2 regions of the Streptomyces sp. NPDC046985 genome follow, and region 1 is predicted to be linked to the other one. Evidence: riboswitches for the same ligand, from Rfam matches in the RefSeq annotation. Region 1 holds a riboswitch; the other holds the start of a gene.
The links. A riboswitch is a leader RNA that binds a small molecule or an ion and turns the genes downstream of it on or off. The one in region 1 is predicted to bind glycine.
Positions count from the first base shown of each region.

Region 2: another riboswitch for glycine. It lies ahead of gcvT (glycine cleavage system aminomethyltransferase GcvT); the one in region 1 lies ahead of gcvP (aminomethyl-transferring glycine dehydrogenase).

Region 1 is NZ_JBEYWK010000007.1:9,654-13,049, forward strand. It holds gene ABZ861_RS10780 (DNA polymerase IV) at 1-817, shown strand, start outside; gene ABZ861_RS10785 (PRC-barrel domain-containing protein) at 1,051-1,434, opposite strand; glycine riboswitch at 1,547-1,641, shown strand; gene gcvP (aminomethyl-transferring glycine dehydrogenase) at 1,818-3,396, shown strand, end outside.
Region 2 is NZ_JBEYWK010000012.1:194,124-197,519, forward strand. It holds gene ABZ861_RS17775 (enhanced serine sensitivity protein SseB) at 1-381, opposite strand, end outside; glycine riboswitch at 1,065-1,165, shown strand; gene gcvT (glycine cleavage system aminomethyltransferase GcvT) at 1,318-2,445, shown strand; gene gcvH (glycine cleavage system protein GcvH) at 2,601-2,978, shown strand; gene glyA (serine hydroxymethyltransferase) at 2,996-3,396, shown strand, end outside.

The sequences.
Region 1 (3,396 bases):
GCGGGCCGGGATCCACACCGTCGAGGAGATCGCCGAGGCGGGCGAGGCCGAGCTCGTGCGCCTGCTGGGCAGGGCGCACGGGCACGCCCTGCACGCCATGGCGCTGGCGCTCGACGAGCGGCCCGTGGTGGCCGAGCGGGAGGCCAAGTCGATCTCCGTGGAGGACACCTACGACGTGGACATCCACGACCGCCCGCGGGTCGGCCTTGAGGTCCAGCGGCTCGCCGACCGGTGCGTGCGCCGGCTGCGCGCGGCCGGTCTGTCGGGGCGCACCATCGTGCTGAAGGTCCGGCGCTACGACTTCTCCACGCTGACCCGCTCCGAGACGCTGCGCGGGCCCACCGACGATCTGTCGGTGGTGCGGGAGGCCGCGGCGCGGCTGCTGGACGCGGTGGACACCACCGGCGGGGTCCGGCTGCTCGGCGTGGGCGTGTCCGGGCTGGCCGACTACACCCAGGAGGACCTGTTCGCACAGGCCGCCGGGGCACGGGTGGAGACCGCCGAGGAGGAGGGGCCGGAGGAGCCGGTCCCGCGGTCGGAGACCGTCGAGCGGCACTGGCGGGCCGGCCGCGACGTGCGGCACACCGAGTTCGGGCACGGCTGGGTGCAGGGCAGCGGCCTGGGCCGGGTCACCGTCCGGTTCGAGACCCCCTGCTCTCCGCCGGGGCGTGTGAAGACCTTCCGCCTCGACGACCCCGCCCTGGAGCCCGCCGACCCCCTCCCGCTGGTCCGCCCCAGTCCCCTGGAGACCGCGGGCCCGGCACCCCTCGCCGCCGACGGCGCCGCCGCGCCCGGTGGGCCGCCCGCGCCGGACTGACACCGGACCGGCGCTGACACCGGACCGGCGGCGCCGCGGGAGACCGGCGCGAACGACGCGGTCCGAGGGCCCCGGCGGGGCCCTCGACGACGCGTACGGGAGCGCGGACGACAGCGGATGAGGCGGATGAGGCGGCCGTGAGAGCGGGGAGAACGACGAGAGCAGTGAAAGCGATAAATAGCACACGACGGGGTGCGGGGGGCCGGGATCGGGTCACGGCCCGGAGGGCGGGGTCAGGACTCCTCGGAGCCCGAACCGGCCAGCCTGCCGAAGTCGCGGTCCGCGAGGGCCGGGGGAGGGGCGGGGGCGACGTCGAGACCGTAGTGGTGGTAGAGCTGAAGCTCCTGCTCCGGGGAGAGGTGGCGGCCGACCCCGAAGTCGGGCGCCACCTTGATCAGCGCCCTCTCGAACGGGACGCGCAGGCCGCCCTCGACCAGTTCGCTCGGCTCCAGCGGGACGAAGGCGTCCCGGGAGAACAGGCCGGTGCGTATCGCCGCCCACTCCGGCGCCCCGGTGGCGTCGTCGAGGTAGACCTCGTCCACTGTGCCGATCTTGTGGCCGTTCCGGTCGAACGCCTTGCGGCCGATCAGGTTGCGCGGATCGATCTCCGTCTGCACGGTACCTCCACATGGTCGCAACTCATCCGTTGCCACTACAAAAGAGCACAATCGGCCATGCGGCCACTCGAGCCAGGCCCCGGAGGCCACTGGTACTCTGGCAAGCGGCTGCTGACCCCGTGCGGGAGAGCCCTCCAGCATCACTGGGGGCGCCGAAGGAGCAAATCCTCCCCGGAATCTCTCAGGCCCACGTACCGCACGGACGAGGTCACTCTGGAAAGCAGAGCGAGCGTCGACGGCGCCCGCTCTCACCGACGGTGCAAGCCGGACCCCCGCACGCGGTCCGGTGAAGCTCTCAGGTTGAGATGACAGAGGGGGAGGCCGTCGGGGCACCTGTGTCGTGGTGTCCCTCGAAGGTCGTGTCAGACCAGGAGGCCTCCGCTATGACCGCCCAGCGCATTCCGCTCTCCGAGCTCGAACAGGGCACCCCCTTCGAGCAGCGCCACATCGGCCCCGGCCAGGACGCGCGCGCCAAGATGCTCGCGCAGGTCGGCTACGGCTCGCTCGACGAGCTCACCGCGGCCGCGGTGCCCGACGTGATCAAGAACGCCGACTCGCTGGAGCTGCCGGGCGCCCGCACCGAGGCCGAGGTCCTCGCCGAGCTGCGTTCCCTCGCCGACCGCAATCAGGTCCTCGCCCCGATGATCGGCCTCGGCTACTACGGGACCTTCACCCCGCCGGTCATCCTGCGCAACGTCATGGAGAACCCGGCCTGGTACACGGCGTACACCCCGTACCAGCCCGAGATCTCCCAGGGGCGGCTGGAGGCGCTGCTCAACTTCCAGACCGTGGTCGCCGACCTCACCGGCCTGCCGACCTCCGGCGCCTCCCTCCTCGACGAGGGCACCGCCGCCGCCGAGGCGATGGCGCTCTCCCGGCGCATGGGCAAGAACAAGAAGGGCCTCTTCCTGGTCGACGCCGACGCGCTCCCGCAGACCATCGCGGTCATCGAGACCCGCGCGGAGCCCACCGGCGTCGAGGTCGTCGTCGCCGACCTCAGCGGAGGCATCCCCGAGGAGATCGCCGGGCGCGAGATCAACGGCGTGCTCCTCCAGTACCCGGGCGCCTCCGGCGCCGTGCGGGACCTCGGGCCTGTGATAGCCCAGGCGCACGAGCTGGGCGCGCTGGTCACCGTCGCCGCCGACCTGCTCGCCCTCACCCTGCTGAAGTCCCCCGGCGAGCTGGGCGCCGACATCGCCGTCGGCACCACCCAGCGCTTCGGCGTCCCGATGGGCTTCGGCGGGCCGCACGCCGGCTACATGGCGGTCAGCGAGAAGTTCGCCCGCAGCCTGCCCGGCCGCCTGGTCGGCGTCTCCGTCGACGCCGACGGCAACAAGGCGTACCGCCTCGCCCTCCAGACCCGCGAGCAGCACATCCGCCGCGAGAAGGCCACCAGCAACATCTGCACCGCCCAGGTGCTGCTCGCCGTCATGGCCGGCATGTACGCCGTGTACCACGGCCCCGAGGGCCTGAAGGCCATCGCCCAGCGCACCCACCGCTACGCCGCCGTCCTCGCCGAAGGGCTGCGCTCCGCAGGTCTCGGCCTCGTCCACGGCGCCTACTTCGACACGCTCACCGTCGAGGTCCCCGGCCGCGCCGCCGAGGTCGTCGCCGCGGCCCGGGAGGGCGGCGTCAACCTGCGCCTGGTCGACGCCGACCACGTCTCGATCGCCTGCGACGAGACCACCGCGCGGGCCCAGCTCCGCACCGTCCTCTCCGCCTTCGGCGCGCACGGCGACGTCGACGCGCTGGACGCCGCCGCCGAGGAGGCGCTGACCGGCGACCTGCTGCGCACCGACGCCTACCTCGCCCACCCCGTCTTCCACCAGTACCGCTCCGAGACCGCGATGCTGCGCTACCTGCGCCGGCTCGCCGACCGCGACTACGCGCTCGACCGCGGCATGATCCCGCTGGGCTCCTGCACCATGAAGCTCAACGCGACCACCGAGATGGAGCCGGTCA
Region 2 (3,396 bases), on a different contig from region 1:
CGGGTTCAGCGCGATGCCGACCTGCGGAGGCAGGCCGCGGGCGAACTCGGCGGCGGGGGCCACGGTGTAGGGCATGTGGGCGCCCGCGATCCGGCGGATCTGCTCCTCGGAGCTGAAGGCCGGCACGTACACCTGGCCGTCGATCTCCAGGGTGGGCAGGTCCAGCGGACCGCCGTGCGGGCCGCGGCCGCCGGGCAGCGGCACCCACAGGAAGCCGCGGCCCAGCGCCTCCACGATCCGTCCGGCGGACGCGGGGGCGCCGAGGGAGGCCGACAGCACCTCCTCCACCTCGTTGCCGGGCCACCCGCCGCCGGAGTGGGGGTGCGTCTGCACCGGGAAGTTCGCCGGGAAGTCCGCGGAGTATTCCGCCGGGAAGTCCATTCGCCTACCGCCTGCTGGGAACCGCTGCTGTGGTGGAAAGGCTAACCGGTACGACCGCCGGACCGGCCGACCCGCTCGCCCCGCGCTCCGGGCCGCCGGGCGCACGCGCTCCGGGCCGCCCGGCGCATCCGCTCCGCGCTCCGGCCCGGCCCGGCCCGGCACGGCTCGGCCGCCGAGCGCGCGCGGGCGCGGGTCCGGGGCGCGGGACGACGGGCCGCGGACGGGAGAGCGCGGCACGCGGGGAGGGGAACGGCCCCCGCGTGCCCGCGCACACCGCCCGTGCGGGGTCCGTCACCGGCCGGTGACGGCAGCGTGTCCGCGCGCGGCGGTGCGGGACGACGGGCCACTGCCGGGAGACCGCGGCACGCGGGGAGGGGAACGGTCTCCGCGTGCCCGCGCGCACCGCCCGTGCGGGGTCCGTCACCGGCCGGTGACGGCAGCGTGTCCGCGCGCGGCGGTGCGGGACGACGGGCCGCTGCCGGGAGACCGCGGCACGCGGGGAGGGGAACGGCCCCCGCACGCCCGCACGCACCGCCCGTGCGCGGTCCGCCACCAGCCGGTGACGGCAGGGTGTTCGCGCGCGGCGGTCATGTGCGGTCCGCCACCGGTCGGTGACGGAGATCGCGCTGCCCCCGGCGGGCCGGGCGTGCGATGATGAGTCCGCCAACTGCATACCGGCCGTTTGAATCCGCGCGGGAGAGTCCCCAGCAGCAGCTTCGGCTGGGGCGCCGAAGGAGCAAGTCCCTCCCTTGAATCTCTCAGGCCCCGTTACCGCGCGGGCGAGGCACATCTGAAAAGCGGGCCGCCGCGGCGGCCCCACCCACGGTGCAAGCCGTGACCGTCCGGCGGCGGTCAGGGCGAACCTCTCAGGTTTTCGATGACAGATGGGGAGGACACGAGTTCCGTCCTCGCCCGCCACGCCTGGGAGACCGCCCGATGAGCAGTTCCGCACCCCCTCAGCCCCGCCGCACCGCGCTGGACGCGCTGCACCGCTCGCTCGGTGCGACGATGACCGACTTCGCCGGCTGGGACATGCCGCTGCGCTACGGCTCCGAGCGCGACGAGCACCTGGCCGTGCGCACCACGGCGGGCCTGTTCGACCTGTCCCACATGGGCGAGATCACCGTCGCCGGACCGCAGGCCGCCGCCCTGCTGAACCACGCCCTGGTCGGCGACATCGCCTCCGTGGGCGCGGGCCGCGCCCGCTACACCATGATCTGCCGGGCCGACGGCGGCATCCTGGACGATCTGATCGTCTACCGCCTGGCCGAGACCACTTACATGGTCGTCGCCAACGCCTCCAACGCCCAGACCGTCCTGGACGCCCTCACCGAGCGGGCGGCCGGCTTCGACGCCGAGGTCCGCGACGACCGGGACGCCTACGCCCTGATCGCGGTGCAGGGCCCCGCCTCCCCCGCGATCCTCGCGTCCCTGACCGACGCCGACCTCGACGGCCTGAAGTACTACGCCGGGCTGCCCGGCACGGTCGCCGGGGTCCCGGCGCTGATCGCGCGCACCGGCTACACCGGCGAGGACGGCTTCGAGCTGTTCGTCGCCCCGGACGGCGCCGAGAAGCTGTGGACGGCGCTGACCGACGCCGGCGCGGACGCCGGGCTGATCCCGTGCGGGCTGTCCTGCCGCGACACGCTGCGCCTGGAGGCCGGCATGCCGCTGTACGGGCACGAGCTGACGACCGAGCTGACCCCGTTCGACGCCGGGCTCGGCCGGGTGGTCAAGTTCGGCAAGGAGGGCGACTTCGTGGGCCGCGAGGCGCTGCGGGAGGCCGCGGAGCGCGCCGAGCGGAAGCCGCCGCGCGTCCTGGTCGGCCTGGTCGCCGAGGGCCGCCGCGTGCCGCGCGCCGGATACCCCGTCGTCGCCGGCGGCGAGGTGATCGGCGAGGTCACCTCCGGCGCCCCCTCCCCCACCCTGGGCAAGCCGATCGCCATGGCCTACGTGGACGCCGCGTACGCCGCGCCGGGCACGTCGGGTGTCGGCGTCGACATCCGGGGCAGCCACGAGCCGTATGAGGTCGTGGCGCTGCCCTTCTACAAGCGGCAGAAGTGATCCCTTCGCCAGCGGCGTGAGTGCCGCCGCCGACGGCGCGCTCCGGCACGACCGCCGGCGGCGGGCGGTGGCACGGGCTCCACGCCCCGCCCCCGCACGCCCCTTCGCCGTCCCCCCTTCCTCAGCACCCCCCCGCGTACAGGAGAATTCAGGCCATGAGCAACCCCCAGAAGCTGCGGTACAGCAAAGAGCACGAGTGGCTGTCGCCCGCCGAGGACGGCGTCGCGACGGTCGGCATCACGGAGTTCGCGGCCAACGCGCTCGGCGACGTCGTCTACGCCCAGCTCCCCGAGGTCGGCGACAGCGTGGCCGCGGGCGAGACCTGCGGCGAGCTGGAGTCCACCAAGTCGGTGTCCGACCTGTACTCGCCGGTCGGCGGCGAGATCACCGAGGTCAACCAGAACGTGGTGGACGACCCGTCGCTGGTGAACTCCGAGCCCTTCGAGGGCGGCTGGCTGTTCCGGGTGCGGGTCGCCGACGAGCCGGGCGACCTGCTCACCGCCGACGAGTACACGGCCCAGAACGCGGGCTGAGGAGCGGACGCGAGCAGATGACTGAGCACACCACCGTTCTCGACACCCCCCTGCACGAGCTGGACCCGGACGTGGCCGCCGCGGTCGACGCCGAGCTGCGCCGCCAGCAGTCCACGCTGGAGATGATCGCCTCGGAGAACTTCGCGCCGCTCGCGGTGATGGAGGCGCAGGGCTCCGTTCTGACCAACAAGTACGCCGAGGGCTACCCGGGCCGCCGCTACTACGGCGGCTGCGAGCACGTCGACGTGATCGAGCGGATCGCCGTCGACCGGATCAAGGCGCTGTTCGGCGCCGAGCACGCCAACGTGCAGCCGCACTCCGGCGCCCAGGCCAACGCGGCGGCGATGTTCGCGCTGCTCAAGCCCGGCGACACGATCATGGGCCTGGACCTCGCGCACGGCGGGCACCTGACCCACGG